Regions from separate parts of the Streptomyces sp. NPDC050658 genome, predicted to be linked through region 1. Evidence: riboswitches for the same ligand, from Rfam matches in the RefSeq annotation. Region 1 holds a riboswitch; each other region holds the start of a gene.
What was found. A riboswitch is a leader RNA that binds a small molecule or an ion and turns the genes downstream of it on or off. The one in region 1 is predicted to bind cobalamin.

Region 1 (7,575 bases):
GCTGTACCGGGTGCCGACGCAGGGCAACCGGCGCTTCCAGAACGCGCTCGACGATCTGCACGCGCTGGTCGACGAGATCATCGCCGAGCGCCGGGCGGCGGATTCGAGCCATGAGGATCTGCTGGCCGAAATGCTGCGGGCGCGCGATGAATCCGGGCAGCCGCTCAGCGACCAGGAGATCCATGATCACGTGGTCTCGCTTGTCGTCGCGGGGGCCGAGAATGTCGCGTCGACCCTGGCGTGGACGTTCCATCTGCTGACCGAACACCCCGAGCAGGAAAGGCGGTTGGTTGAAGAGGTAAATTCCGTCGCGCAGGGCCGGGAGATCACATTCGCGGACCTCAAGAACCTGCCGCACACCCGCAATGTCGTCACCGAGGCGATGCGTATACGCCCGGCCGCTTGGATATTCACGCGCCGGTCCGTCGCCGAAACGGACCTGGGCGGCTACCGCATTCCGGCCGACGCCGACATCGTCTACAGCGTGTACGCGATGCAGCGCGATCCGCGTTCCTTCGAGCGTCATCTGGAGTTCGACCCGGACCGCTGGAATCCGGAACGCGCCGGTGACGTACCGGAGTTCGCGATGATGCCGTTCAGCGTCGGTAACCGAAAGTGCCCGGGCGACCACTTCTCGTTGGCCGAACTCGCCATCATCCTGGCGACGGTGGCCCCGAAGTGGCACCTCGCACCCGTCCCGGAGACCGACACCGGGACCAAGATCGGCATCACGCTGCATCCGAAGCGTCTGGTGCTCCGGGCCGAGCCGCGCTGACGGCCGGCCCGCGGAAGGTCCTGCGATAGGCGTTCGGTGTCGTGCCGAGCGCCCGCAGGAACTGGTGGCGCATCGCCGCGGCGTTGCCGAAACCGGCCCGCCCGGCGATCGCGTCCACCGTCTCGTCCGAGCCCTCGAGCAACTCCTGCGCCAGGAGCACACGTTGGCGCAGGAGCCAGCGGTACGGCGTGGTGCCGGTCTCCTGCTGGAAGCGGCGCGCGAAGGTGCGCGGCGACATATGGGCGCGCTCGGCGAGCTTCTCGACGGTGATCTCCTGGTCGAGATGGCGCTCCATCCAGGCGAGCACCCCGCCGACGGTGTCGCACGCCGTGCGCGGCAGCGGGCGCGCCACGAACTGGGCCTGGCCGCCGTCCCGGTGGGGCGGTACGACCATGCGCCGGGCGATCGCGTTGGCGACCTCCGTGCCGTGCTCCTGGCGCACGATGTGCAGACAGGCGTCGATTCCGGCGGCGGTCCCCGCCGATGTGACGACGGCGCCCTCGTCGACGTACAGCACATCCGGCTCGACCATCGCCCGCGGATGGCGCACCGCGAGTTCCGTGGAGTGCTGCCAGTGCACGGCGCAGCGCCGCCCGTCGAGCAGTCCGGCGGCGCCGAGCACGAAGACGCCGGAGCAGACGGAGAGCACACGGGCGCCACGGTCCACCGCGCGGCGCAGCGCGGCGAGCAGCTCCTCCGGGTATTCACGGTGCACGAACGACTGGCCGGCGGGCACGGCGATCAGATCGGCCTCCTCCAGTCGGTCGAGCCCGTACGGAGTGGTGATCGAGAACCCCGCGTGGTTGCCCAGCGGCCCGTCCTCCGCGGCGACCACCGCGAAGTCGTAGACAGGAAGCCCCTCGTCGCTCCGGTCGAGGCCGAACACCTCGCAGACGACGCCGAGTTCAAAGGGATTGACGCCGTCGAGCAGCACAGTGGCAACGTTCTTCAGCATGTACGCCAGTGTGCCGCGCCCTTGGCAGTAAGTCGACGGTGTGTGGCAGTACTGCCACTGACGCGATGGTCCGGCGCGGACGACAGTGAGGACATGAACACATTCCTCGGATACGTGACCGCCCTGGCCGTCTTCCTCCTCCTGGCCGCCCCGTCCCTCGTCGGGCACGTCCACGACCGCCGCATCGACCGTGAGCTGCGCGAGGCCCCCCGCGCCCCACGCAGCCCACGGAAGCCGGACGGTCTAGAACTCGTCGTCGAAGGAGACCGAACCCTCGACCGCGACCTGGTAGGCCGACGGGCGCCGCTCGAAGAAGTTGGTCAGCTCCTGGACACCCTGGAGCTCCATGAACGAGAACGGGTTTGACGAGCCGTAGACCGGCGCGAAGCCGAGCCGCTGAAGCCGCTGGTCGGCGACGCACTGGAGGTACTCGCGCATCGAGTCGGTGTTCATGCCGGGCAGGCCGTCACCGCACAGGTCGCGCGCGAACTGCAGCTCGGCCTCGACGGCCTCCTTGAGCATGTCCGTGACCTGCGTCTGGAGCGCGTCGTCGAAGAGCTCCGGCTCCTCCTTGCGGACGGTGTCGACCACGTCGAAGGCGAAGCTCATGTGCATCGTCTCGTCGCGGAACACCCAGTTGGTGCCGGTCGCGAGTCCGTGCAGCAGACCCCGCGAGCGGAACCAGTAGACGTACGCGAAGGCACCGTAGAAGAAGAGGCCCTCGATGCACGCGGCGAAGCAGATCAGGTTGAGCAGGAAGCGGCGCCGGTCGGCCTGCGTCTCCAGGCGCTCCAGCTTCTCCACCGAGTCCATCCACTTGAAGCAGAACTCGGCCTTCTCGCGGATGGAGGGGATCTCCTCGACCGCGTCGAACGCGGCGGCGCGGTCCTCCGGGTCGGGCAGATAGGTGTCGAGCAGCGTCAGATAGAACTGGACGTGCACGGCCTCCTCGAAGAGCTGACGGCTCAAGTAGAGCCGCGCCTCGGGGGAGTTGATGTGCTTGTAGAGCGTGAGCACCAGGTTGTTGGAGACGATCGAGTCACCCGTCGCGAAGAACGCGACCAGACGGCCGATCATGTGCTGCTCGCCGGGCGAGAGCTTGGCGAGGTCGGCGACGTCCGAGTGGAGGTCGACCTCCTCGACGGTCCAGGTGTTCTTGATCGCGTCCCGGTAGCGCTCGTAGAAGTCGGGGTAGCGCATGGGGCGGAGAGTCAGCTCGAAGCCCGGGTCGAGAAGGTTCTTCTCGCTGTTGGTCGTGTTGCTCATTACTGGCAGGCCTCGCAGGACTCGGGGTTTTCCAGGGAGCAGGCGACGGCGTCGGGGTCGGTCACCTGCTGGGGGACGGGGGCGGTGGTGGCGTTCGAGCCGCCGGCCGCGCGGGCGATGCGGGTGGCGGGGCGCGAGCGCAGGTAGTACGTCGTCTTCAGGCCCTGCTGCCAGGCGTACGCGTACATCGAGGAGAGCTTGCCGATGGTCGGCGTCTCCAGGAACAGGTTCAGGGACTGCGCCTGGTCCAGGAACGGGGTGCGCGCGGCGGCCATGTCGATCAGGCCGCGCTGCGGGATCTCCCACGCCGTGCGGTACAGCGCACGGACGTCGGCCGGGATCCAACCGAAGCCCTGCACCGAGCCGTTGGACTCGCGCAGCGCCTCACGGGTCTGCGCGTCCCATACGCCGAGCCGCTTCAGCTCCTCCACCAGGTAGGCGTTGACCTGGAGGAACTCACCACTCAGCGTCTCGCGCTTGAAGAGGTTGGAGACCTGCGGCTCGATGCACTCGTAGACGCCCGCGATGGAGGCGATGGTGGCGGTCGGCGCGATGGCGAGGAGCAGCGAGTTGCGCATGCCGGTCGCGGCGATACGTTCCCGCAGCGCGGCCCAGCGCTCCGGCCAGTTGAGCTCGACGCCGTAGTGATCTGGGTGCAGAACGCCGCGCGCCGTGCGGGTCTTCTCCCAGGCGGGCAGCGGGCCGTTGCGCTCGGCGAGGTCCGCGGACGCCTCGTACGAAGCGAGCATGATCCGCTCGGCGATACGGGTGGAGAGCGCACGCGCCTCGGGGGAGTCGAACGGCAGCTTCAGCTGGAAGAAGACGTCCTGGAGGCCCATCGCGCCCAGGCCCACCGGCCGCCACTTGGCATTCGACCGTCCGGCCTGCTCGGTCGGGTAGAAGTTGATGTCGACGACACGGTCGAGGAACGTGACGGCGGTGCGGACGGTCGCGTCGAGCCGCTCCCAGTCGATGCCCTCGCCGGAAGGCAGGACGAACGCGCCGAGGTTCACCGAACCCAGGTTGCAGACCGCCGTCTCGCCGTCGTCCGTGACCTCCAGGATCTCCGTGCAGAGGTTGGAGGAGTGGACGGTGTGGCCGGGCTCCGCCGTCTGGTTGGCGGTGCGGTTGGCGGCGTCCTTGAAGGTCATCCAGCCGTTGCCGGTCTGCGCGAGGGTGCGCATCATGCGGCCGTACAGATCGCGGGCCGGGATGGTCTTCTTCGCGAGCCCGGCGGCCTCGGCCGCGCGGTACGCGGCGTCGAACTCGTCGCCCCACAGGTCGACGAGTTCGGGCACGTCGGCCGGCGAGAACAGCGACCAGTCCTGGTCGGCGGCGACCCGGCGCATGAACTCGTCCGGGATCCAGTGCGCGAGGTTGAGGTTGTGCGTGCGGCGCGCGTCCTCACCGGTGTTGTCGCGCAGCTCCAGGAACTCCTCGATGTCGGAGTGCCAGGTCTCCAGGTAGACCGCGGCGGCGCCCTTGCGGCGACCGCCCTGGTTCACGGCGGCGACCGAGGCGTCCAGCGTCTTCAGGAACGGCACGATGCCGTTGGAGTGGCCGTTCGTGCCGCGGATCAGCGAACCCCGGCTGCGGATACGGGAGTACGAGAGGCCGATGCCGCCCGCGTGCTTGGAGAGGCGCGCGACCTGGTGATAGCGGTCGTAGATCGAGTCGAGCTCGTCCAGCGGCGAGTCCAGGAGGTAGCAGCTGGACATCTGGGGGTGGCGGGTGCCGGAGTTGAAGAGGGTGGGCGAGGACGGGAGGTAGTCCAGTCGGCTCATCAGGCGGTACAGGGCGGCGACTTCGTCCACGGCGCGGTCGCTGCCGTCCTCCGCGAGACCGCTGGCCACGCGGAGCATGAAGTGCTGCGGGGTCTCGATGACCTGCCGGGTGATCGGGTGGCGCAGGAGGTAGCGGCTGTGCAGGGTGCGCAGGCCGAAGTAGCCGAAGCGGTCGTCGCCGTCGAGGTCGATCAGCGCGTCCAGGCGGGCCGTGTGCGCGGCCACGAACTCCTGGGTGCGGTCGGCGATCAGGCCCTCGCGGTGGCCGACCGCGATCGAGCCGGAGAAGGACGTCACGCCCTGCGAGGCCGCTTCCTCGCGGATGCCGATGGTGAGCAGCCGGGCCGCGAGCCTGGAGTACGCCGGGTCCTCGGAGATGAGCCCCGCGGCCGCCTCGGTGGCCAGCGTACGCAGCTCCGCCTCGTCGGCCCGGGCGGACCGGCCGCGCAGCGCGGCGGCGGCGACCCTGCCGGGGTCGGCGTCGGGGAGGTCGGCGGTGAGGTCGGTCAGGGTACGCAGCAGCGCGGTTCCCGGTCCGTCGGCGGTCTGCTGACCGCCGGTGGTCTGCGCTGACGCAGGTTCGGCTGGCGCGATGGTCACGTGGAGCACTCCCTCGCTCGGCTCAGAGCCTGGGGGAGGGGTGAGGGGCACACGGGCGACCGGCCCCGGACAGGGCTGTGTTCCGCGTCCACCAGCCCATTCCACGAGGCCCGGACGTCGTCGGCACCCGGACCGGACGGAACGGGTGCGCTGTCGGCAGGTCCTCGGACTCATGAGTACGGCAAATGCGTACTCATACACCGTTGCGGGACAGTTCCGGACTTGCACCGGATTCCCCTGCGGCGGCAGCGAGCACGAGCATACATCTTGTGCTGGCTCTGAGCGGCAGCCCCACATCTTGTGTCGGCGCGGCTATCCCCTAGGGTGGCGCCCGAACTGATCGCCGAACAGGGGGAGGCGCGGTGCGAGGGCGGGGTGCGGGCTGTGCGGCGGTGCTGCTGTTGGCGCTCGCCGGGTGCGGGGACGGCGGGCAGGAGGCGCAGGAGGCACCGAAGCGGGCGCCCACGGCAGCGGCAGGTGTCGACGGCGACGTCGATCCCGGCAAGGTGTTCACGGACGCCGAGTTGAAGGCGGCGCTGCTTCCGGCGCGGGCGGTCGGCCCGAAGGCGGAGGCGATCGAGGCCGGCGTGGGGCGCTTCAACCAGCACTACGGGGGCGGAGACTGGGGCGCGTGCGATCGGGGCGCCAAGGCGCGCGCGGAGCTGTTCGCGATGCGGGGGAGCAGCGCCGGACACATGATCCGCGGCTTCCCCGGGGCGGTCGCCGACGACGGGGACCCCTTCGTCACCCAGAGCCTGGTCTCGATGCCGACCGGGCGGGCCGAGCGGTACGTGGAACTGCGCAGGCAGCTCCACACGGCGTGCCCCGGCGTCACCGTCGACACCGAGGCGGCTCCGGTCGAGGAGCATCGCGAGGCCCGCGAGCTGCCGGACCTGGGCGACGAGGCGATCCTGGAGACCACGCGGACCACGGGCGGCGACGAGTACGACGGGACCCCGCACTACGAGGTCGAGGCGCGGGTCGGCGGCGTCCTCGTGATCGTCGGCGCGGGCACCGACAAGGACCTGACGGTCTCTTCGGCGGCCAAGGCGGTGCAGCGGGTGCGCGCGGAGCTGTACAAGGCCTCGTGAGGCGCACACGGCTGCGGGCCGCCGGATGGCTCCGGCGGCCCGCATGACGTACGTACGAAGCGATCACGTACGTACGAAGCGATCACGTACGTACGAAGCGATCACGTACGTACGAAGCGATCACGTACGTACGAAGAAGAGGCTCAGTGCCCGCCCGCTCCCGCCGTCGCCTTCGGCAGTTCCTGGACGACGCCCGGGTCGCCCGCGTCCGCCGTGTAGTCCTCGGGAGAGGTCTCGTCGACGCCGTCGGGGGCCTTCACAGCGCGCAGGACGAAGGTCATGACCACCGTCACGATGACGTTCAGGACGAACGCCGTCAGGCCGATGTAGCCGATCTCGCCGATGCCGGGGATCTCGTCGGACGAGCCGCCGAAGTGCTTCTGCGTGGGCGAGGCGACCCCGTACGCGGCGAGCGTGCCGTAGGCCATGCCGACCGCCCAGCCCGCGAGCAGCGCCCAGCGGTGGAACCACCGCGTGAACAGGCCGCCGACCAGCGCGGGCATGGTCTGCAGGATCCAGATGCCGCCCAGGAGCTGGAAGTTGATCGCGACCGTCTTGTCCATGGTGAGGACGAAGGCGAGCGCGCCGACCTTCACCAGGAGCGAGACGAGCTTGGAGACCTTGGTCTCCTGCGCGGGTGTCGCGTCCGGCCTGATGAAGTCCTTGTAGATGTTCCTGGTGAAGAGGTTCGCGGCGGCGATCGACATGATCGCGGCGGGCACGAGGGCGCCGATGCCGATGGCGGCGAACGCGACGCCGGTGAACCAGTCGGGGAACATGTTCTCGAACAGCTGCGGGATCGCCAGCTGGCCGTTCTCCACCTTCACCCCGGCCGCGATGGCCATGAAGCCGAGCAGCGCGAGCAGGCCCAGCATCAGGGAGTACAGCGGCAGGATCGTGGTGTTCTTGCGGATCACGTTGCGGCTCTTCGAGGAGAGCGTCGCCGTGATCGAGTGCGGGTACATGAAGAGCGCGAGCGCGGAGCCGAGGGCCAGGGTCGCGTATGTCCACTGCCCGGCCTCGCCCGGCGCGAGGCCCGCGACGGGCTTGCCCGCCGCCTCGTTGGCCGCCGAGAACTTGTCGCCCGCCGCCTGGAAGATCTCG
Region 2 (7,575 bases), on a different contig from region 1:
GCTGGCCGACGCTGCGCAGGCGCGCCAACGTCCTCACCGTCATCGACACGTCCGAGTCGATGAACAGCGAGGTGCCCGGCACCGGCGACACGAAGATGGAGCTCCTGAAACGGGCCGAGCCCGCCCTGTTCGGGGAGTTCCACAAGAGCGACCGGGTCGGCCTCTGGAAGTTCTCGGACTCCGACGTCCTGGGCGGCGGCCATGACTACAAGGAGCTGGTGCCGGTCGGCCCGTTCGACGGCCGGCTGTCCGGCGGCACCCGCTCGAAGAAGCTGGCCGACAACGTCGCCGGGCTCGAACCGGGTGGTGCGACCGGTCTGTACGACACCCTGGACGCGGCGGTGCGGACGCTGCGGAAGGACTACGACCCGGGGGCCATCAACGCCGTCGTCCTGCTGACGGACGGCGTCAACGAGGACGGCAACAGCATCTCGCTGCCCGCCCTCCTGAAGCGGATCGGTGATCGCGGGCAGCCGCAGATCCGGGTGTTCACCATCGCCTACGGAGACAAGGCGGACAAGAAGGACGCCGGTGGCAGGACCGTCCTGGAGGAGGTCGCGTCGGCGACCGGCGGACGGGCGTACGACGCGAAGAACCCGAAGCTGATCCATGACGTGATCACGAGCGTGATCTCCAACTTCTGACGCCTCGCTCCTGATACGGCCGGTCCCGATGCCCGATGCCCGATGCCCTCAGCCCCGCAGGAAAGCGGACCACCTCAGCCCCGCAGGAAGCGGACCGACGGCCGGGCGTCCGGACCCGCGCCGTCCGGCTCCCGCGTCACCACCGCCCGTACCCCGTACACCTTCGCGATCAGCTCCTCGGTGATCACCTCCGCCGGGGTGCCCGCCGCATGGGCGGTGCCCTCGTGCAGGACGAGGAGGTGGTCGCAGAACATCGCCGCCAGGTTGAGGTCGTGCAGCGCGACGACCGTGGTCACGGGCAGGTCCGTCACCAGGGCGAGGAGGTCCAGCTGGTGCTGGATGTCGAGGTGGTTGGTGGGCTCGTCCAGGAGGAGTTCGCGGGGTTCCTGGGCCAGGGCGCGGGCGATCTGGACGCGTTGGCGTTCACCGCCGGAGAGGGTGTGCCAGGACTGGGCGGCGCGGTCGGCGAGGCCGGTGCGGGCCAGCGCATCGGAGACCGCCTCGTCGTCCCGCGCGGCGGGCGCCGACCAGGCCCTGCGGTGCGGGACACGGCCCAGACGTACGACATCACGTACCGTCAGTTCGACCTGTGTGTCGGCGTGTTGGTCGACCACGGCCAGTCTGCGCGCCACGGTCCTGCGGCCGAGTTCCGGCAGCGGGCTGCCGTCCAGGGTGACCACGCCCGACGCCGGGGACAGGACGCCGGACAGCAGGCGCAGGAGGGTGGACTTGCCCGAGCCGTTGGGGCCGAGCAGGCCCACCGTCGCGCCGGGCCGCGGAGCGATGCTCACCCCGTCGACGATCAGCCGGCCGCCCGCCCGCAGACTGACCCGGTCCGCCCGCAGGCCCTCGCCGTCTGACCTCATGTCATCGCCTTCCGCGTGCGGTAGAGGACGAGGACGAACGCCGGGACCCCGATGAGGGACGTGACGACACCCACCGGCACCTCCTGCGGGTCCAGGACCGTACGGGCCAGTGTGTCCACCCAGACCAGGAGCACCGCCCCCGCGAGCGCCGTGACCGGGAGCAGCCGGGCGTGCCCCGGTCCGACCACCGCGCGGGCCGCGTGCGGCAGGGCCAGGCCCACGAAGCCGATCGCGCCCGCGCTGCTGACCAGGACCGCCGTGAGCAGGGCCGTGGCGGTGAGGAGGATGAGACGGGTGCGGGCCACGTGGACGCCGAGGGTGGCCGCCGCGTCCTGGCCGAACGCGAACGCGTCCAGGGTGCGGGCCTGCGTCAGGCACACGGCGAGCGTCACCAGGAGGACCGCCGAGCCGATCCATACGTCGGTCCAGCCCACCCCGCTGAGCGAGCCGAGCAGCCAGAACAGCACCCCGCGCGTCGTCTCCGCGTCGGACGCCGTGAGGACCACGAACGAGGTGAGCGCGGAGAACAGCTGCATCGCCGCCACCCCGGAGAGCACGACCCGGTCGGCGCTCCCGCCCAGCGCGTGGCTGAGCAGCAGCACCAGGGCGAACGAGCACAGCGCCCCGGCGAAGGCCCCCGCGGAGACCGACACGACTCCCCCGCCGACGCCCAGGACGACCACCGCGACCGCCCCCGTGGACGCCCCGGAGGAGACGCCGAGCACGAACGGGTCGGCCAGCGGATTGCGCAGCAGCGACTGCAGGACCGCCCCGCACACCGCGAGCCCCGCGCCGCACACCGCCGCGAGCAGCGTGCGCGGCATCCGCAGGTTCCAGACGATGCCGTCCCGGATCGGCGTCAGACCCGTCTCTCCGCCGCCGAGGTGCGCCATGACGGCCGAGAACACGTCCGGTACGGAGATGTCGGCGGGGCCGATGGTGACGGTGACCGCCACGGAGAGCACGAGCGCCGCCACACCCGCTCCCCAGGCGAGCACCCCGCCGCCCGCGGCGGCGGCCCTCACTTCGCGAGCCCGAACTCGCGCAGCGCGTCCGCGACTTGCTCCACCCCGTCCACCGTACGGATCGTGGGGTTCATCGCCTGGCCGCTGAGCAGGACGTACCGCTTCTTCTTCACGGCGGTCAGGTTCTTGGTGACTGGGTTGGACTCCAGGAACTCGATCTTCTTCTTCGCGGACTCGGCGCTCTGCGCCTTGCGCGTGAGGTCGCCGATGACCAGGACGTCGGGGTCGCGGTCGGCCACGGTCTCCCAGTTGATCTGGGGCCACTCCTCGCGGGTGTCGTCGAAGACGTTCTTCGCGCCGAGTTCGCGGGTGATGATGCCGGGGGCGCCGCAGCAGCCCGCGATGTAGGGGGCCTTGGAGTCGGAGAACCAGTAGAGGAGCGTCGCGTCGGAGGCGTCGATGCCCTTCTTGGCCTTGGCGAGCCGCGCCTTCAGGTCGGCGACCAGACGCTCGCCGCGCTTCTCCACCCCGAACGCCCGCGCCAGGTCGCGCACTTCGCCGTAGACGGTGTCCATGGTGAGCGCCTTGACGCGGCTGCCGTCGCCGTCGCCGGTGTTGTCCTTGCCCGCGCAGTCGGTGGGCGAGACGTAGGAGGGGACGCCCAGTTCGGCGAACTTGGCGCGGTCGGCGGTGCCGCCCTTGCCGACCGTCGCGAGGAAGGAGGCGGTCACGAAGTCCGGCTCCTTGTCCAGGACCTTCTCGAAGGAGGGATAACGGTCGGAGAGCCGCTCGACCTTCGCGTTCTCCTTCTCCAGACCCTTGAGCACCGGATCGGTCCAGGTGCCGGTGCCGGCCATGCGGTCCGCGAGGCCGAGGGAGAGCAGGATCTCCGTGGAGCCCTGGTCCAGGGAGACGGCCCGCCGGGGCGGCGCCTTCAGCTCCGACTTCTTGCCGCAGGACGTGAGCGTCAGCGGATAGCCGGCGGCCTTCTTCCCGTCCGACGTCGCGGAGGAGCCGCCGCCGCAGGCGGTCAGGGTGAGGGCGAGGCAAACGGCCAGGACGCCGGATATCCGCACATGACGGGCGGTGGAGGACACACGTACCTGACGGGCTGTGGAGGACACACGATCCCTTGAGTCTCACGGCTCATACGCGGAGCCTGGCCTGCTTCGTCACCTCCGCCGCCCGGTGCGCGGACGGAGGTGCCAGCAGGTCTTCGGACTCGGGGATCGGCCGGACGGGGCGCCTTCCCAGGCGTCCGCGGACGCCCAGTGGCCGTTGCCCCGCCCGTTCCCCCTCACCGCTGCGCGTCAGTTCCGGATTCGCACCGGATTCCCTGGCCCTGGTGTGGGTTGACTGGCTTGCGCAAGTTACCACGCGAGGTCAGGGCGCCTTCTGGGGCCTCGGGGCACCCCGGTAGGTCCCGAAGGACCACTTGTTGCCCTCGGGATCGGCGATCGCGAACTCCCGGCTGCCGTACGGCTGGTCCTCGATCTCCCGGATGATCTTCACTCCGGCGTCGGTGAGCCGCCGGTACAGGTCGTCGACGTGGTCCGTGACGACGTACGCCCCGAAGGTGCCCGGCTTCAGGCACCAGTCCTGGGACGTCTCGTCGTACGAACCGAGCATGATCGCGCCGCCCTCGGGCCAGTCGAGCTCGGCGTGGGCCACCTTGTCGCCGTCTTCGTATACGGCGGTGCGCAGGAAGCCGACGGTGCCGACGAGGAAGTCGATCAGGGCGGGTGCGTCATGGGCCTGGAGCGTCGGCCAGACGTCCGGAGAGCGCTCGGCGGAGGCGGACCGGGGCTGCCGGTCTTCAGTGGTGTTCTCGGTGGTGTTCTCAGTGGCGTTCTCAGTGGTGTCCATGGCTCCTACTCTTCGCCCCCGCCGTGGCTCCCGGCTTGGATATTCCGGCACTCTTCGGCCACCCAGCCGGTGGGGCTCGTGCCGGTGTACTGCCGGAAGTCCCGTACGAGGTGGGAGTGGTCGTAGTAGCCGCAGTCGGCGGCGACCCCCGCCAGATCGGGCGCGGCACCCGCGGCGACGGAGCGGACGATCGCGGTGCGGGCCCGCTGGAAGCGCATCAGGCGGGCCGCCTGCTTCGGGGTCACGCCCGTCTCGGCGCGGAACAGCGCGGTCAGTCGGCGCTCGCTGAGCGCGACGTGCCGGGAGAGACCGCCGATCGTGCCCGCGCCCCGGTGTCTGGCCAGCCAGGCCCAGGCCTCGGCGACCTCGGGACGTACGGATCCCCCGTCGTCGGAGGCCGCGCACCGGCGCAGATAGCCGGACAGCGCCGCGAACCGCTCCTCCCAGCCGCCCTGCCCGCACAGCCGCTCCCGGACCTCGGTGGCACTCCGCCCCATCACCTCCGCGCCGGACGTGATCAGGTCGCCGCCGAGTTCGGCCGCCGGGACGCCGAACAGGGCGCGGGCGGCGAGCGGATGGACGGCGAGCTGGATGCCCGCCTCGTGCTCGGGCCTGACGACGTACGCCGGGCTCTGGTGCAGTCCGCCGAGGACGATGTCCGTGCGGCAGGCGTCGGCGCCGCCCGCCTGCTCGGGGGTGGCGCCGCCGACGACCGGGCCGTCCAGGGAGAAGATCAGCGTCAGATACGGGGACGGTACGCCTCGGTGCAGGCCCGGCCGCTCGGCCGCGGTGCGGTAGCCGACCGCGGACACGACCATGCCGTCGAGCCGTGGGACGGCCCGCACGAACTCGCGGGACGCGTTCTGCCCGGAGGCGGTCTCCATGGGTCCCAGTATGCGATGGACGCGGCCCGCGCGCGGGTCCTGGACGTTCGGTGCGGCTACCCCGCGCGGGGCCGCTCCATGCCCGCCGCGCGCGGTGATGTCGATCATGGGAATCCACGGTCCGGCCCCGTACGATGACCCGCCGCTCCGGACGGGGCGCGGACCGCTCTCAGGGGGCAAGACATGGCAGCAAGGACGGCAGTGACGACCAAGGGCAAGCTCGCGCTGCTCGGCACGGCGGGCGCGCTCACCGCGGCCGTACTCGCGGGGACGGCGCTCTGGCCGGGCGCGGAGGCCACCGCGGCGGAGACCTCCGCGCGGACCGCCGGCGAGCTGAAGCACTGGCCCAAGCCGGTGGCGGCGAAGCTCGGCAAGGTCATCGCCGAGAACGAGCACAAGGGTGCGTACGCCGTGTTCGACGCGGACAACACGACGTACCGCAACGACCTGGAGGAGTCGCTGCTGCCGTTCCTGGAGATGAAGGGGGTGCTGACCCGCAAGTCGATGGACCCGTCGCTGAAGGTCATCCCCTTCAAGGACACGGCGCAGCACAAGGAGAGCCTGTACAGCTACTACAACCGGCTCTGCGAGGTCGACGACCAGGTCTGCTATCCGTGGGCCGCGCAGATCTTCTCCGGTTTCACGCTCAAGGAGCTCAAGGGGTACGTCGACGACCTCCTCGCGTACGACAAGCCGATCCCGGCCGAGTACTACGAGGACGGGAAGCTGACGAAGACCGAGGTCGAGGCGCCCGAGTTCTTCACCGGCATGCAGGAGCTCTACAAGACGCTGCGCGCGCACGGCATCGAGGTGTACGTGGTCAGCGCGGCCAGCGAGGACCTGGTGCGAATGGTCCTCGCGGACCCCAAGTACGGGTACGACGTGAAGCCCGAGAACGTCATCGGTGTGGGCCTGCAGCTCAAGGACCGCAGGACCGGGGACGTCACCAGCTCCCGCAAGGAGATCGCGGAGGGCCGCTTCGACCCGAAGAAGCTGGCGGGGCGTGAGCTGACGCCGAACCTGTGGGCGCCGCTGACCTGGTTCCAGGGCAAGCCGGCGGCGATCAGCACGTACATCGACGAGTGGCGCAAGCCCGTCCTGGTGGCGGGCGACACCCCGGCGAGCGACGGGCCCATGCTGTTCCACTCCGCCGACGTGGCGCACGGCGGGGCGCGGGTCTGGGTCAACCGCAAGGACGCGTACATGAAGCAGCTGGACGAGATGAAGCGGAAGAACGCGGAGCGGCAGCGGGAGCTGGGCCAGAAGGTGACCGCCGACAAGCGGTGGCTGACGGTCACCCCGGATCAGATCGGCTGAGGGCGGCTCTTGCGCGGACCCGTTCAGCGGGTCGACTCGGCGAAGGCGTCGGCCACTTGGCGGTGGTCGGCGCCGTCCGCGAGCAGGGCGTGCAGCAGGAGCCGGGCCTTGGGGGCGTCCAGCGGGCCCGCCGGGATCAGGCCCCGCTCCAGCATGTCGTGCTCGGAGCCGGGGCCCTTGTAGGTGTGGCTGAGAAGGGGGCCCGCGCCGGTGCGGGAGGCGAGGACCACCGGGATCCGTGCGGCCAGCCCGGCGAGCGGTTCGACCAGCCAGTCGGGTACGTGGCCCGCGCCGAACGCGGCGACGACGAGGCCGCCGAAGCAGGCGTCCACCGCTTCGAGGAGTTCGCCCCGGTCGCCCATGGAGAGCGTGAGCAGCGCGACCCTGACCTCCGGGTCGCGCAGGCGGAGGGGGCGGCCGACGGTGGGGCGTGTCGGGGCGAGGTGGATGCGGGGTGTTCCCTCGACGACCCTGCCGAGCGGGCCGGCGCCCGGGGAGGCGAAGGCCGACGGCGACGTGGTGTGCGTCTTGCGTACGTGGCGTGCGGCGTGGATCTCGTCGGCGATGACGGCGAGCACACCGAGGCCCGCGCAGTCCGGCGTCGCGGCCACGGCGATGGCCGCGGCGAGGTTGGCGGGGCCGTCGGCGCCGGGGAGGTCGGGGCGGCGCATGGCTCCCGTGACGGTGATGGGGGTGGTGGGGCGGGGCGTACAGATGAGGTCGAGCAGGAAGGCGGTCTCCTCCAGGGTGTCGGTGCCCTGGACGACGACCACGCCGTGGCCCTTGGCCGTCGCCTCGTCCACGTGTGCGCCGAGGGCGGCGATGTCCTCGATGGTGAGGGAGGAGCTGGACAGCCGCCGGAAGTCGTGGACCTCGACGTCCACGTCCGCGATTCCCGCGAGCAGCTGCCGCCCGGTGAGCCTGGGTGAACTCCCGCCGCCTTGCGCGGAGATGGTGCCGCCGAGGGTGAAGAGGGTGACGGTGTTGGCCATGCGGGGATTCTTCCCCCAACCCCGCCCCTTCCCGAAACCCG
Region 3 (7,575 bases), on a different contig from region 1:
GCGACGACACCACGATGTCCGGGGTCGGGCCGTCCGCGACGATCTCGCCGTCGGCGAGGATCACCACGCGGTGCGCCAGTTCCGCGGCCAGCTCCACGTCGTGCGTGGCCAGGACGATCGCGTGCCCGTCGGCGGCGAGGCCGCGCAGGACCGTGACCAGACGGGCCTTCGCCGCGTAGTCGAGACCGCGGGTCGGCTCGTCCAGGAGGAGCAGCGGCGGCCGTGCGGTGAGCACGACGGCCAAGGCGAGGGTGAGCCGCTGGCCCTCGGAGAGGTCGCGGGGGTGCGTGTCGTCCGTGATGCCCGGCAGCAGGCCGTCGACCAGGGCCCGGCAGGTGCCGGCTTCGGCGCCCGCGTCATGGTCGGCGGCTGCGCACTCGGCGGCCACGGTGTCGGCGTACAGCAGATCCCGTGGTTCCTGGGGGACCAGGCCCACGTGCCGGATCAGCTCGCGCGGGCCCGTGCGGTGCGGGACGGTGCCGCCCACGCGGACCGATCCCGACGTCGGCGCGAGCAGGCCGACCAGAGTCGACAGGAGCGTGGACTTGCCCGCGCCGTTGCGGCCCATCAGGGCGACCGTCTCTCCCGCGGAGACGGCGAGGTCCACGCGGCGCAGCGCCTCGACCCGCCCGCGGCGGACGGCGAGGGCGGAGACGTCCGCCGCCGGCTGCAGGCTCTCACCCGTCTTGGTACGTCCGCGCAGCCGCGACCGGCGTTCCGGCGCGGGGCGTACGGCGGCGGCCTCCTCGCGCGGCCCGGCCCCGGAGAGCCGTTCGCGCAGCGCCCCCGCCCGGCGGCGCGCGTCCCGCACGGTGAGGGGCAGCGGCGACCAGTCGGCGAGCCTGCCCAGGGCGACCACCGGCGGGAACACGGGGGAGCGGGCCATCAGGGCGGCCGGATCGCCGAGCACCGGGGCCTCGCCCGGCCCCGCGAGCAGCAGCACCTGGTCGGCGTACTGCACGACCCGTTCCAGACGGTGCTCGGCCATCAAGACCGTGGTCCCCAGATCGTGGACGAGGCGCTGCAGTACGGCGAGGACCTCTTCGGCGGCGGCCGGGTCCAGCGCCGACGTCGGCTCGTCGAGGACGAGGACATCCGGATGCGGGGTGAGGACGGAACCGATGGCGACCCGCTGCTGCTGGCCGCCGGAGAGCGTCGCGATGGGGCGGTCGCGCAGATCGGCGAGGCCGAGCAGGTCGAGGGTCTCCTCCACTCGGCGGCGCATCACGTCGGGGCCGAGCCCCAGCGACTCCATCCCGTACGCCAGCTCGTCCTCGACGGTGTCCGTCACGAAGTGCGAGAGCGGGTCCTGGCCCACCGTGCCGACCACATCGGCGAGTTCGCGGGGCTTGTGGGTGCGGGTGTCACGTCCGGCGACGGTCACCCGGCCGCGCAGGGTGCCGCCGGTGAAGTGCGGGACGAGTCCGCTCACCGTGCCGAGCAGCGTCGACTTGCCGACTCCGGAGGGGCCGACGAGGAGCACCAACTCGCCCTCCGGCACGGCGAGATCGACCCCTTGGACGGTGGGCCCCGCCGCCCCCTCGTAGGTCACCGAGACGTCCTCGAAGCGGATCATGAGGGCTCCTCGGGGGGTACGGACTTGGACAGCGGCGTCCGCCAGGCGGCGGGCGACGTGTTCGGTGCGGGGACCGGCTCCCCGGAGGCGGGTACGGGTGCCGGAGTCGCCGCCCCCTCCGACGGCACCGGCGCCACGAACGCCGGCAGCAGGCCGAGCAGCGCCGCCGCCGCGGGCAGCAGCGGCAGGGTCGGGGCGACCAGCGGGACGACTCCGGGGTGCAGCGCCGCGAAGTCCTGGGACGCGGACCAGATCGTCAGGGCCGCCACCGCGATCCCGGACCCGGCGACCAGCCAGGCGCGCACGCCCCACGGGTCGGGCCGGTAGCGGGTGCGCACGGAGCGGCGGCCGCCGAGGCGGAGTCCGGCGAGCGCGGCGAGCACTCCGGCGGCCAGGGCGGGCAGCCCGTAGGAGGCGCCCTGCTCGGTCAGCAGCCCGTACGTTCCCACGCAGACGCCCATCAGACCGCCGAGGGTCAGCACGGCCGTCGCCCTGCGCACCCCCGCCGGCACGGGCACGGTCCGCCCGAAACCGCGTGCGTCCATCGCGGCGGCCAGCGCGACCGAGCGCTCCAAGGCGCCCTCCAGGACCGGGAGCCCCACCTGGAGCAGCCCCCTGATCCCGTTGTCCGGCCGTCCGCGCAGCCGCCGCGCGGCCCGCAGCCGCTGCACGTCGGTGATCAGGTTCGGCGCGAACGTCATCGCCACGACGACGGCGACCCCCACCTCGTACAGCGCCCCCGGCAGTGACTTGAGCAGCCGGGACGGGCTGGCGAGCGCGTTCGCGGCGCCGACACAGACAAGGAGTCCCGCGAGCCGGATGCCGTCGTAGAGCGCGAAGAGCAGCCCCTCGGCCGTCACCCGGCCGCCGATCCGCACCCCCTTCGCCCAGTCGGGCAGCGGCACCTCGGGGAGCGTGACGACGACATGCGTACCGGGGATCGGCGAGCCGAGGACGATCGCGAAGACCAGCCGGATGCCGATCACGACCAGACCCAGCTTCACGAACGCGCCGTACGACCTCGCCCACGGGGCGGACGTCCGCCGCGCCGCCACGACATATCCCGCGACGCCGATCAGCAGCCCGATGAGCAGCGGGTTCGTCGTCCGGGACGCCGCCGTGCCGAGGCCGAGCGCCCAGACCCACCAGGCGCCCGGATGCAGCGCGTTGCTCCGGTGCGCGGCGGGGGCGAGACGTCTCTTCAGCACGCCGGGGGAGGCACTCGCGGGACCGGTCATCGTGCGGTTCAGCCGCGGCGGCGGCGGGCCTGCCAGACGGCGGCGGCACCGAGCAGGGCGATGGCCGCGACACCCGCGATCAGACCGACGGAAGGACCGCCGGAGCCGTCTGTCGCGTCGGACGCCCCGGACTCGGCGGCGGTGGGCTTCTTCTCGGCCCCGCCGTCCGCCCCGCCGTCGCCCGCGACCTGCTCGCCGCAGCCCGACTTCGGGTAGCCGGCGATGGCGCACAGCAGCGCGTTGCTGTCGTAGCGCAGCGGCTTGGCCACGGCGGCGAGGGCGTCCGCGCTGGTCGCGTCGTCCGCGACGCGCGCGCACGCGGTCCGCGGCTTCGGCGGGGTCTCGCCGCCGGGCGCGTCACCCGGCGTACCGAAGTCGATGACGAGCGCGACGCGCTTGTGACCGTCCTCGGCCGGGGTCTTGGCGCAGATCGTGTCGAAGTCGGCGGCGCCGCGCGGCTTCGCGGCGTCCTTCGAGTCCTCGGACACGGAGAACCGGAAGCCCTGCACGGCCCCGTCCTCGGGCCGCGCGGTGCTCGGACCCTGGCTCGCGTACGTCCACGTCGAGCCGTCCCGGTCCCAGAAGGACCAGTAGCGGTAGCCGGCGGCCTGTGCGGGCGCGGCGGCGACGACCGTGAACAGGGGGGCGAGGAGCGCGGCGAGCACCGCCCCGACGACGAGCCGTACGGGGCGGTGCGGACGGGGACGGGTCACAGCTGCTGCTTCTTGTTGCGGCCGCTGAAGAGGAAGCCGATGCCCGCGCCGAAGACCAGGCCGACGCCGACGATCCACCACACGCTGACGCCGCCGTTGTCGTCGTCCTTCTTCTTGTCGCCCGGCTCCTCGGTGGCCTGCGGGGCGGGACCCTGCGCGTTGAGCTGCTTGACCAGGTCCGCGCCGCCGAAGTCGCGCGCGTCGAGGCCCGAGGCGTGGGCGGCGAAGATCAGCTGGGCGTAGGCGGCCGGGCCGGACGTCTTCGCCCAGTCCGCGGAGTTCTCCGCCAGCCACTGCGCCGACTTCTTCGCCTGCTCCGGCTGACCGGCCGCGGCGAGCGCGAGCACGGAGTCCGCGGTGTTGCCGTAGTCGGGCTGGGCCTTGGCGCCGGGCATCGCCGACATCAGGTGGTCGTCGGTCTTGGCGAGGGTCTTGAGGAGGTAGCCGGTGCCGTTCGACGCGGCCTGCTCGGCGGTCTTCGCCTCCGTGCACTTCGGGGACGCGGGCTTCGTCGCCTTGGACGGGGCCACGACCAGGCCCCGGCCGTAGCCGCCGAGCACACCGGCCGCCGTCGCGTCCGCGTTCGGCGCGAGCTTGCCGGTCTTCATGTCGGCGAGGCCGAAGGCGCCGCCGTCCTTGCCGCAGTCCATGGCGAGCTTCGGCAGCGCGTCGTACGGGGACTTGCCGTCCTGCGACTTCACCGACTGAGGCTTCTCGCCCGCGCCGGTGAGCGCGCCGATCACGATGCCGGTCGAGTTGGCGTCGGAGTCCATGCCGGGGCTGTAGCCCCAGCCGCCGTCCTTGTTCTGCACGGACTTCAGCCAGCCGACGCTCTTCTTGACGGCCTTGTCCTGACCGCCGAGCGCGGTGAGCGCCTGCACGGCGGCGGCGGTCGCGTTGGTGTCGACCATCGTCTTGGAGTCGCAGGGCTCGCCCGCGTCCGCGCGGTACGCGGCGAAGCCGCCGCTCGCGCACTGCTGGCCGGTGAGCCAGTCGACGGACTTGTCGGCGGGCTTCACCCCGGCCGAGTCCTGGGCGAGCAGGGCGTACGACTGCCGGAACACCCCGTCGAACTTGGGGTCCTTGTCGCCGTACAGACCGGAGGGCAGCTTGGCGGAGGGCGACGGCTTCGCGGTGTCCGCGAAGGCGGCCGGGGCGGCGGCCGAACCGAACACGGCGACGGCGGCCAGGACCGCTGCGCTGCGGCGAACGTTCATGATGCGGCGGGTGCCTCTCCCTGCGGGGAGCGGGGCAGCACGGGCGCGCGACGGGCACGGCTCCGGGCGGCTCCGGCTCCGTATACCTCGACGGTGCCGTTCATCGGGGGGTCCGATGAGGCGAGCCGGTCATGTTCCGTACCGGGCATTCCGGCTGTTCACCGCTTTGGGGCGGTGTTACACGGCTGCGGGTCAGCGCCGGATTCGCACCGGCTTCCCCCTGTACGGGCATGATGACGACGGGCTCACTCTACCGGCCCGTAGCGCGAGTGACCCTGGGCGCCCGGGGCCCGCGCCACACCGCGGCGGCCTCACACCGCCACGTACCGCACCGGATCGTTCCCCACGGCCTCCGCGCGCCCCAGCTTCACCAGGCGCCGCACATGCGCCTCCACCTCCGACACGGCGATGCTGCGCGAGCCGTAGCGAATCTCGGCCCAGGGGCGGTTCCACTCCATGCGCTCGGCGAGCTGCCAGGGGGTGAGGGGGTCGGCGAGCAGGGCGAGCAGGTCGTTCAGCCGCTCCTCGTGGTGGGCCAGGATCTCCCGGACGCGGGCCGGTGCGTCGGTGAACGTGTGCTGGTGGGCAGGCAGCACTTCGGCGGGACCCAGGCGGCCGACCCGCTCCAAGGAGTCGAGGTAGTCGCCCAGCGGGTCCGTCACCGTGTCGTCGTCCGGGTCCTCGTACAGGCCGATGTGCGGGGTGATCCCGGGGAGCAGATGGTCGCCGGAGAAGAGGCGGCCGTTGCCCGCGAGCCCCGCCGGGTGCTCCTCCTCCAGGTGCAGGCAGACGTGGCCGGGGGTGTGGCCCGGCGTCCAGATCGCGCGGAGCCTGCGGCCCGGCAGTTCGAGCAGCTCGCCCGGAGTGATGTCCCGGTCGGGGAGCGCGGGCTGCAGGCCGGGCAGCCTCGGTGCGCGGCCCGCGTCGCGCGCGGCGAGCAGCGGGGCGACGTGCTCGGCGGGGGCGCCCGCGGCCGTCAGCTTCCGCGCCATGTAGTCGAACCAGCGCTCCGAGGGGTTGGAGCGGGTGCGCCGCACCACCGCCGCGTCGGCCTCGTGCATCGCGATCCAGGCCCCCGAGGCCTCGCGGACCTTGGCGGACAGGCCGTGGTGGTCGGGGTGGTGGTGGGTGATGACGACGCCGTGCACCGCCTCCACGGACGTACCGCACGCGGCGAGACCGGCGGCCAGGGTGTCCCAGGACGTCGGGTCGTCCCAGCCCGTGTCGATCAGGACGGGCCCGCCGTCGGTGTCCAGGAGATGGACCAGGGTGAAGCCGAGGGGGTTGTCGGGGATGGGGACCTTGACGCTCCATACGCCACCGCCGTGCTCGGTCACCTGCGGATCGGTCACCTGCGTCATCGGGCGCCTCATCTCTCCATGGCTCTCTGCGGCGGCTCTGTGTCGCCGTAACTAGAACTAGTTCCAATGATCGCCCAAGTCGACTGTTTCGTCAGGGAGCTTGGCGGCGGCAGACGGAAGTGAGGCGACGGTCACATTCGGCGGACCCGATGTCACACCCGGACCGCCCCGCGGAGTCCTAGGACACAGAGCCCCGCGAGAGAAGACATGAACAGGGCTCCGCAGAGAAGACAAGAGGAGACCCACATGTCCGGCACTTCCGAGGCGGACGACGCGACCCGCGCCTTCGTCGACCACCGCGAGCTGCTGTTCTCCCTCGTCTACAACATGCTCGGCACCGTCGCCGACACCGAGGACGTCCTCCAGGAGACCTGGCTCGCCTGGGCGCCCCGGCACGCGGCCCGTGACGCCCGGCCGATCGAGAGCCCGCGCGCCTATCTCGTACGCATCGCGATGAACAAGGCCCTCGACCGGCAGGCGGCCATCAGCCGGCGCCGCGAGACCTATATCGGCCCCTGGCTCCCCGAGCCGCTGCTCACCGGCGCCGTCGACCCCGGCCATGTGCCGGACGCCGCCGAGGCGGTCGAGCGCGCCGAGTCCGTCTCGATGGCCCTCCTCGTGGTCCTGGAGACCCTCTCGCCGCTGGAGCGCGCGGTGTTCGTGCTGCACGAGGTCTTCGGGTACGCGCACACCGAGACCGCCGGGATCATCGGCCGCACCCCGGCCGCCGTGCGGCAGCTCGCCCACCGGGCCCGCGAACACGTGCGGGCCCGGCGCCCCGAGGGGCACGCCGACGCGCGCCGCCGCGCCGAGGTCACCCGGCGGTTCGCGGAGGCGGTCGCCGAAGGGGACGCGCAGACCCTGCTGCGGCTGCTCGCGCCGGACGTCGTGCTCTGGGTCGACGGCGGGGGCAAGGCGCCGGCCGCAGGACCGCGCCCGGTGCACGGCAGCGGCAAGGTGACCGAGCTGCTCCTGAAGCGGGCCGCGCACCGGACGGCGGGGGCCGACATCCGGTACTGCCACATCAACGGCGACCCCTCGGTGGTCCTCTTCGACGGGGGCGCCCCGTTCGCCGTGCTCGTCCTCGACCTGGCACCGGACGGCGAGCAGGTGTGCGGCCTCTACAACGTCACCAACCCCGACAAGCTCGCCCACCTCACCTGAACGTCCCCGCACCGCACCGGAGCCATTCATGTTCGTCGCCTACGTCACCGTCACCCTGCTGACCGCTGCCGCCAACTTCTGGGCCGCCTGCGTCGACTACGTCCGCTCGCCCCAGGTCCTCGCGAACATGGACGCGGTCAGCGTCCCGCGCTCCTGGCTCTTCCCGCTCGGCCATCTCAAACTCGCCGGTGGTGTCGGCCTGTTGACGGGCTTCGCCGTGCCGTGGATCGGCGTGGCCGCCGGGGTCGGGCTCGTCCTCTACTTCACCGGCGCCGTCCTCTGCCATCTGCGGGCGCGGGTGTACAC
Region 4 (7,575 bases), on a different contig from region 1:
GGGGGCAGCGCCACCTCGGCGGCCGTGCCCCGGAAGGTGACGAGCCCGACCTTGTCCCGCCGCTGGTAGGCGTCGAGCAGCAGCGAGAGGACGGCGCCCTTGACCGCGCTCATCCGCTGCCGGGCCGCCATGGACCCGGAGGCGTCCACGACGAAGAGCACGAGGTTCCCCTCACGCCCCTCCCGCGTCGCCTGCCGCAGATCGTCCCTGCGCACCACGAGCCCGGCACCCGACCGGCCGCGCGCCCGCTGATGCGGGGCCGCGGCCTGCACGGTGGCGGCCAAGTGCAGCTTGGTGAGCGTCCCTTGGGGCCGACGGGCCCCCGTGGTCCTGCCGTGCTCGGTCCTGGCCCGCGAGCGCCGCCCGGCGGCACCCTCGCCGAGGCCGGGCACGCTCAGCATCTTCGTGCGGAACGGCTCGGCGGCCCGTACCGCCTGCTGCTCACCGGGCGCCGAGGCCTGCGCGGGGGCCTTCGGCTGCTCGGGGACCGACTCGCCGTCCTGCCCCGCGTCATGCCGGGACTCGGGGGAGCCGGGCGCGTCCGGACCGCTCTGCGGCGGAAGCCCGCCCCCGCCGGGCCCGTCGGGATCCGGATTGTCGTCGCTCCCGTCGCCCCCGTCACCACTGTCACCGCCGTCGTCGGCGGACTCCTCCAGGGTGTCGTCCAGCTTGTCCTCGTCGAGGCCCGGCGCGTCGAAGGGGTTGCGCCGCCGCCGGTGCGGAAGCGCGAGCAGCGCCGCCTGCCGCACGTCCTCGGCGAGCACGTCCTCGCGCCCGGCCCAGGCGGCGAGCGCCGTCGCCGTACGGGCCATCACGATGTCGGCCCGCATCCCGTCCACCTCGAACGCCGCGCAGGTGGCGGCGATCTGCCGCAACGCCCCGTCGCCGAGCCGGACTTGGGGGAGCAGCGCGCGGGCGGCGACGATCCGGGCGCGCAGCGCGGCCTCGTCGTCGGCCCAGCGCGCGGCGAATCCCTCGGCGTCGTCGTCGTACGCGAGGCGGCGCCGCACGACCTCCACGCGCTGGTCCGTCTCGCGCGACGCGGCCACCTCGACGGTGAGCCCGAACCGGTCGAGCAACTGCGGCCGCAGTTCGCCCTCTTCGGGGTTCATGGTGCCGACGAGCAGGAAGCGCGCGGCGTGCCGCACGGACACGCCCTCGCGCTCGACGTACGAGGCGCCCATGGCGGCGGCGTCCAGCAGCAGGTCCACCAAGTGGTCGTGCAGCAGGTTGACTTCGTCGACGTAGAGGATGCCGCGGTGCGCGTCGGCGAGCAGTCCCGGCTCGAACGCCTTCACGCCCTCGGCGAGCGCCCGCTCGATGTCCAGGGCCCCGACCAGGCGGTCCTCGGAGGCGCCGACGGGCAGTTCGACCATCCGCGCGTCGCGCACGGAGTCCCCGCCGGCCTCGTGCGGACCGTCGGGGCAGGCCGGATCGGCGGCGCCCGGATCGCAGGAGAAGCGGCAGCCCGCGACCACCGGCACCTGCGGGAGCAGCGCCGAAAGGGCCCGCACGGCAGTGGACTTGGCGGTGCCCTTCTCGCCTCGTACGAGAACACCGCCGACGGCGGGCGACACGGCGTTGAGCAGCAGCGCGAGCCGCAGATCGTCCTGGCCGACGAGCGCGGTGAACGGATAGGGGGTACTCACAAGGCCTCCAGGACGGTCATCGGGGTGCCCCCGGTGCGATGAAGGGGAGACCGGCCGGTGCGCCGGTCTCGATCAGGCCGAGCAGCGCGTCGGTGTCCGCGTGCTCTTCGATCAGGTCGCCGAGCAGATCGAGCTGCTCCTCGCGCAGGGTGCCGAAGCTGGTGTCGGGCGCGGGCACGAAGCGGCGCCCCGCGGCGCGGGCGACCTCGGCGAGGAAGCGGCGCCGGAACGCGTCGCTCTCCAGCGAGCCGTGCCAGTGCGTGCCCCACACCTCGCCGACCCGGCAGCCGTCCAAGAAGGCTTCCCCGCCCAGGACTTCGGCGACCCCGTGATGGATCTCGTACCCCTCGACGGGCTCACCGAGCGCCTCGCCGACGGGCCGCGCCAGGGTCTTCTCGCGGGCGAACCGCACCCGCACGGGCAGCAGTCCGAGCCCGTCCACGGCCCCGGCCCGCGACTCCACGTCGTCCTCGATGCGCTCGCCGAGCACCTGGAAGCCGCCGCAGATCCCGAGCACCGGCCGCCCCTCGGCCGCGCGCCGCGCGACGGCGTCCGCGAGCCCGCGCTCCCGCAGCCACTCCAGGGCGCGCACGGTCCCGCGCGTGCCCGGTACGACGACGAGGTCCGCGTCGACGAGTTCCTCGGCCCGGTCCACGAACCGCACGACGACACCCGGCTCGGCGGCGAGCGCGTCCACGTCCGTGAAGTTGGACATCAGCGGTACGGCACAGACGGCGACCCGCAGCACGTCCTCGCCGACCGGCGGCGCGACGACGGACTCCCGCACGGCGCCCCGCAGGGACACCCGGAGCCCGTCCTCCTCGTCGATGCCGAGCCCGTGCTGGAAGGGCAGCACACCGAACGTGCGCCGCCCGGTGAGCCCGTGCAGCATGTCGAGCCCCGGTTCGAGCAGCGAGACGTCGCCCCGGAACTTGTTGACGAGATACCCGGCGACCAGCTCCTGGTCCTCGGGGCTCAGCAGGGCGGTCGTACCGAAGAAGGACGCGAAGACGCCGCCCCGGTCGATGTCCCCGACGACGAGCACGGGAAAGCGGGCGGCCCGCGCGATCCCCATGTTCACGATGTCGGTACGCCGCAGATTGATCTCGGCGGGACTGCCCGCGCCTTCGCAGATCACGGCGTCATAGCTGCCCCGAAGTTCCTCCAGGCATCCCACGACGGTGTCGAGCAGCGCCGCCCGGCGCCCCCCGTGCAGCCTTTCCCCGGGGGACGACCCCCCAGACCCCCCGAAGAACCCGCGCGCGGTCATCTCGCCCACGGGCTTCCCCATGAGCACGACCTGACTGCTGCGGTCGCTGCCCGGCTTGAGCAGCACGGGATTCATCAGCGCGCTCGGCTCGACGCGGGCGGCCTGCGCCTGCATGGCCTGCGCCCGCCCGATCTCGGCGCCCTCGCGGGTGACGAAGGAGTTGAGCGACATGTTCTGCGCCTTGAAGGGCGCGACGGACACGCCTTTACGCGCCAGCCACCGACAGATCCCGGCGGTGACAACACTCTTCCCGGCATCGGAGGTGGTCCCGGCAACAAGCAGCCCACCACTCATGAGGTTCTCCTAGATCTAAGCTGCTTCGGCTGTGGGCAGGCGTTCCGCAGGGCGAGTGGGGCCTCCCCTGGTCGAGCGGAGCCGAGAGCTTGGGGAAGGGTGGGCACAGCCCCAGTCGCCGGGTTCCGGCTCAGCCGTGCGGCAATGGCAACTCCAAGCGCCAGCACCCCAACCCGCCGGGACAGCTTTACCGCACGCTCGATGTCGGCCACGGCCACAGGGCGCCCACCCCCGTTCAGAACAGGGCGGTGCTCCACTCGACCCCCGTACGAGAGAGTTCCGCCGAGCCGTACGCCCAACGCCCCCGCGAAGGCCGCTTCCACGGGCCCCGCGTTGGGACTCGGATGCCGACCGGCGTCATCCCGCCAAGCCCGCAGCGCGCCCCGCGGCGAATCCCCGGCGGCTGCCGCGAGGGCGGCGGTGAGCCGGGCCCCGGGCCACCCCAGAACATCGTCGAGCCGAGCGGAAGCCCACCCGTACCGCCGGTACTTCGCGGACTTGTGCCCCACCATCGCGTCCAGCGTGTTCACGGCCCGGAACCCGACAAGCCCCGGAACCCCCGCCAACGCCCCCCACACCAGCGCCCCGACCACGGCGTCAGAGGTGTTCTCGGCGACGGACTCGACCACGGCCCGCGCGATCCCGTCGGCGTCGAGCGCCTGCGGATCCCGCCCGCACAGATGCGGCAGCCGCTCCCGGGCCAGCTCGACGTCCCCCGCGGCGAGCGCCCCGCCGATCGCCCGCGCCTCACGGCCGAGGGAGGTGCCGCCGACCACGGTCCAGGTCGCGGCGGCGGTCAGCGCGACGGATCCGGCACGGGAACGGCGTACAAGACAAGAGGCGAGCGCGGCGGCGCCCGCGGCACCCCCGGCACACACGGCGGTGTGCAGCGCGCCCCACCCGCGGTGGTCACGCCACAGCACCCGCTCGACGGCACCCGCGGCACGGCCGAACGCGGCGACCGGATGCCCGCGGCGAGGATCGCCGAGGAGAAGGTCTCCGAGAAGTCCGGCGGCGGCGCCGTACGCGAAGTCGCGATCGGCACTCATGGCGTCAGCCGGTCGTGCTGCCGGGGAAGGACCCCGACGTCAGAGACGGAACCGGCAACGGGCGGCCGCGCATGGCGATATGTCCTCACTCAGGGTGTCCGCGCCCTGGTTCGACGTGACGCGGCGGCGAGAGTTCCTGGCTCCCGGGGAGTCCGCTCCCCGGTGACAGTGGCGGGACCGCACCGGATTCACACCGGTTTCCTCTGCTGCCGCCGTAATGGCTCCGGCAGTCCACCACGCCGCGCAACGCCCGTCAACTTGCCGTTGACCTGGGACGGGAGAGTGTGCGGAGACCCACATGGGGCCGGAATCTCCCTAGGCCCGGAAATTGAACTTTCCTAGACTGGAACACGACATCCGGAGAGCGCTCCGAGCGTGCTTGGGTCCGGGTCGTGACGTTCTGTGGTGATTGTCGGCGGTCCGCTGGGCCGGCCGAGGCCACGGCACTATGGTGCGGCGACGTGCTCTCCGGTAGGGGGAGGTCGGCGTGTGCAACGAGAACGGGGCCGGACGGTCGTGGCGCAGGAGCAGCCACAGCGGGCACGACGGAGACTGCGTCGAAGTCGCCTTCGTACGAGAGGCGGTGATTGTCCGTGATTCGCAGAACCCGTCGGGACCACGCGTCGTCTTCTCTGCTGAGCGCTGGCGAGCGTTCCTGAACGCAGTGATCGGCACAGGGGGACAGTGAGGGGGGAAGGATGACTGAGCATCATCTCGCCGAAGTACGCCACCTGGTGAGCGGGGGACACGGGGGGAAGCGGAAGGCTTCGGCGGTCGTCCTGGCCGTGGTGGTCTGCGCGCTGCTCGGTGCGACGGCGGCCCTGGTGGGCGCGCTGGTCGCGCTGCTCGTCGAGGGCACGGCCGCGCGCCTGGCCACCTGGGGTGTCGCGGCCTCCGTGACCGCGGTGTCAGCGGGGCTCTGGTGGGGTTCCGCCGAGCTCAGGAACGATCGTCGGCAGGCGGATCGGGTCGCTGCGCGGGCACCACGGCCCGGCGGTCGTCGCTGAGCGTCGGCGGGTTCGTCCCGGTCTCGGTGATCAGCCTGGCCAGCTGACGGCTCAGCGCCACCACGGGGGTCATGACCCCGCCGATCACCGAGAAGACCAGCCAGAACGCCGTCAGGTCGAGGGCGCTGAGCAGGGCGAGCATTCCGGCGAGCGCGAGCAGCAGGACGAGTATGCAGCCGGTGCAGTTGCGGATCTTGGTGCGGAAGAGCCGGGCCTGGTCGTCGGTGCGGTTGTGGTCCAGCATGTCCATCACCACGGCACCCAGCGGGTCGCCCATCCCTTCGAGCACGAGCCGGTTGTAGGAGGGGTCCTCGGCCGGTGCCCGCCGGGGAGCGGTGGCCCCGGCGGAGGGGTCCGTGGCAGGCGCACCCGCACCGTGCGCCCCGTCGTCCCCGCTGTTCCGCCACGGCGTCTGCCGGATGGCCGCGAAGACCCCCCGCCACCACTCTCGCAACGCGGCTGGCATATGCGGCCTCCTCGCTCCCGCCGGGCTCCTCGGGCCCGGCAGATCAGCTGCTGTCGATGCCGTCCCTGATCTCGTTGATCAGGTCGATCGCCTTGTCCCCGCCGTACGCGATCTCGCGGAGGGACTCGAAGCACTCCTGGTGACGCACGATCAGCTCGTGGTCGTCGCGGATCGACTGGTTCCCCTGGGCCTCCAGGTACAGCAGATCCTCGTCGTCCAGGAAGCCGAGCAGGATGAAGCTGCTCAGGGTGGAGTAGTGGGCGCCCGCCGTGAACGGCAGCACCTGGAGGGAGACCTTCGGACGGTCCGCCAGGGAGACCAGGTGCTGCAACTGGGCACGCTGCACACGCGGCCCGCCGACCTGCCGGTGCAGGGCCGCCTCGTCGACGACGAAGAACGTGTACGGCGGCTCCGCGCCCTCCAGGGCGCGATCCTGGCGGGCCGTCCGCAGATCTACGATCCGCCGGGCCTTCTGCTCGTTGACGCGCGGGGCGAGGAGCGCCATCGCGTATTCGTCCGTCTGCAGCAGGCCGGGAACGATGATCGGGTTGTACGTGCGAAAGGACGCGGCGGCGCTCTCGTACCCCAGGTACTGGCTGAACTGCGGGCCGATCACGTCGTTGTACTGGGCCCACCAGCTGGCTCCCTTGGACCCGCGAGCCGCCTCTTCCAGCTCCGCGGAGAGCGTGGCGTCCGACACCTCGTACTGCTGGAGCAGCGCGCGCAGATCGGTGACGGACAGGCTGACCGTTCCCTGCTCGATCCTCATGATCTTGGAAAGTGACCAGTCCAGGGCGTGGGCCGCCTGGCCCTGCGACTGCATCGAATTCTCACGGGCCTTGCGGAGTGCGATCCGGAGCCTGCGGCGATTCAGGCTCGGATCGACTTCCCTGTCCCTCGGCATGGTGGCTCCTCGCTGTCGACGTGACTGCTCGTTTCCATGGCATATGGCAAAGTGCTATATGTGCAGCCGACGCTAGCAGACAGCTTCCTGCCAGTATGCCATATGTCGTTTCGCCGCATCGCATCCGCTCTTTCGCGTGAAAAGCCGGGTGGGACGCACCCATGAGGTGCGTCCCACCCGGCTTTCGGAGAACCGGCTGTGCCGTCAGGCGACGATCAGATAGATCCCGTACGCCACCGCTGCCGCGCAGAGCGCGAAGCACACGTATGCGCCCGCCCGCGCCGCCGCGGTGTTGCCGCCGGAGGTCGCCGCTCCGGAGGTCGCGGCCTCGTGCTTGGAGAGGCCGACGATGCCGAGGGTGAACAGGCCCACCAGCGCGACCGTCACGCCGAGGCTGACTCCGAAGACGGAGCCGAGAGCTGCCCAGTCGATGTCCATGCTGATCTGTCCTTACACCGTGGCGGCCGGGGCGGGGTCCGCCACGGTGCCGGTCGGGGCCGGGATGGTGGCCTTGACGTGGTCGTCGTCGCCGGTCGCGGCGGCCGCGCCGGTGGGCGGCGGCGTCACGGCGGCGATCGCGGTGGTCACGACGCCCGCGGGCTCCGCGTCGGACGCACCGCCGATCTCGTCGTCCGCGACGTTCGTGTGGTCGACGGCGTTGCGCCGGGAGAGCGCCCAGATGACGGCCGAGCCGCCGACCAGGAACGCGGCGGTCACCGCGATGCCCCAGGGGCCCTGCTTGGTCAGGAACTCGGCGCCCGCGCCGACCAGACCGGCGGCCGGCAGGGTCAGACCCCAGGCGACGAACATCCGGGTCGCGGTGGACCAGCGGACCACGCCGCCCTTGCGGCCGAGGCCCGCGCCCATCACGGCGCCGGAGCAGGACTGGGTGGTGGAGAGCGAGAAGCCCAGGTGCGAGGAGGCCAGGATGACCGT

Region 2: it holds a riboswitch for cobalamin, as region 1 does, so the genes downstream of both, ACIBKX_RS02580 (ABC transporter substrate-binding protein) here and ACIBKX_RS19545 (ribonucleoside-diphosphate reductase subunit alpha) in region 1, are expected to answer to the same signal.
Region 3: it holds a riboswitch for cobalamin, as region 1 does, so the genes downstream of both, ACIBKX_RS03355 (prenyltransferase/squalene oxidase repeat-containing protein) here and ACIBKX_RS19545 (ribonucleoside-diphosphate reductase subunit alpha) in region 1, are expected to answer to the same signal.
Region 4: it holds a riboswitch for cobalamin, as region 1 does, so the genes downstream of both, ACIBKX_RS00375 (cobalamin biosynthesis protein) here and ACIBKX_RS19545 (ribonucleoside-diphosphate reductase subunit alpha) in region 1, are expected to answer to the same signal.

The regions. Positions count from the first base shown of each region.
Region 1 is NZ_JBITGM010000005.1:266,366-273,940, reverse strand. It holds gene ACIBKX_RS19560 (cytochrome P450) at 1-775, shown strand, start outside; gene ACIBKX_RS19555 (helix-turn-helix domain-containing protein) at 729-1,730, opposite strand; gene ACIBKX_RS19550 (ribonucleotide-diphosphate reductase subunit beta) at 1,974-2,996, opposite strand; gene ACIBKX_RS19545 (ribonucleoside-diphosphate reductase subunit alpha) at 2,996-5,380, opposite strand; cobalamin riboswitch at 5,518-5,649, opposite strand; gene ACIBKX_RS19540 (hypothetical protein) at 5,743-6,471, shown strand; gene mctP (monocarboxylate uptake permease MctP) at 6,615-7,575, opposite strand, start outside.
Region 2 is NZ_JBITGM010000001.1:546,801-554,375, forward strand. It holds gene ACIBKX_RS02565 (substrate-binding domain-containing protein) at 1-644, shown strand, start outside; gene ACIBKX_RS02570 (ABC transporter ATP-binding protein) at 719-1,510, opposite strand; gene ACIBKX_RS02575 (iron chelate uptake ABC transporter family permease subunit) at 1,507-2,535, opposite strand; gene ACIBKX_RS02580 (ABC transporter substrate-binding protein) at 2,532-3,572, opposite strand; cobalamin riboswitch at 3,665-3,851, opposite strand; gene ACIBKX_RS02585 (VOC family protein) at 3,859-4,341, opposite strand; gene ACIBKX_RS02590 (helix-turn-helix domain-containing protein) at 4,347-5,333, opposite strand; gene ACIBKX_RS02595 (haloacid dehalogenase-like hydrolase) at 5,409-6,542, shown strand; gene ACIBKX_RS02600 (asparaginase) at 6,566-7,534, opposite strand.
Region 3 is NZ_JBITGM010000001.1:721,157-728,731, reverse strand. It holds gene ACIBKX_RS03370 (ATP-binding cassette domain-containing protein) at 1-1,576, opposite strand, end outside; gene ACIBKX_RS03365 (energy-coupling factor transporter transmembrane component T) at 1,573-2,814, opposite strand; gene ACIBKX_RS03360 (SCO2322 family protein) at 2,823-3,527, opposite strand; gene ACIBKX_RS03355 (prenyltransferase/squalene oxidase repeat-containing protein) at 3,524-4,744, opposite strand; cobalamin riboswitch at 4,867-4,992, opposite strand; gene ACIBKX_RS03350 (MBL fold metallo-hydrolase) at 5,056-6,105, opposite strand; gene sigJ (RNA polymerase sigma factor SigJ) at 6,352-7,269, shown strand; gene ACIBKX_RS03340 (DoxX family protein) at 7,298-7,575, shown strand, end outside.
Region 4 is NZ_JBITGM010000001.1:65,337-72,911, reverse strand. It holds gene ACIBKX_RS00385 (putative cobaltochelatase) at 1-1,649, opposite strand, end outside; gene ACIBKX_RS00380 (cobyric acid synthase) at 1,666-3,213, opposite strand; gene ACIBKX_RS00375 (cobalamin biosynthesis protein) at 3,210-4,262, opposite strand; cobalamin riboswitch at 4,370-4,505, opposite strand; gene ACIBKX_RS00370 (DUF397 domain-containing protein) at 4,750-4,950, shown strand; gene ACIBKX_RS00365 (hypothetical protein) at 4,961-5,269, shown strand; gene ACIBKX_RS00360 (hypothetical protein) at 5,202-5,735, opposite strand; gene ACIBKX_RS00355 (helix-turn-helix transcriptional regulator) at 5,779-6,639, opposite strand; gene ACIBKX_RS00350 (hypothetical protein) at 6,844-7,077, opposite strand; gene ACIBKX_RS00345 (inorganic phosphate transporter) at 7,090-7,575, opposite strand, start outside.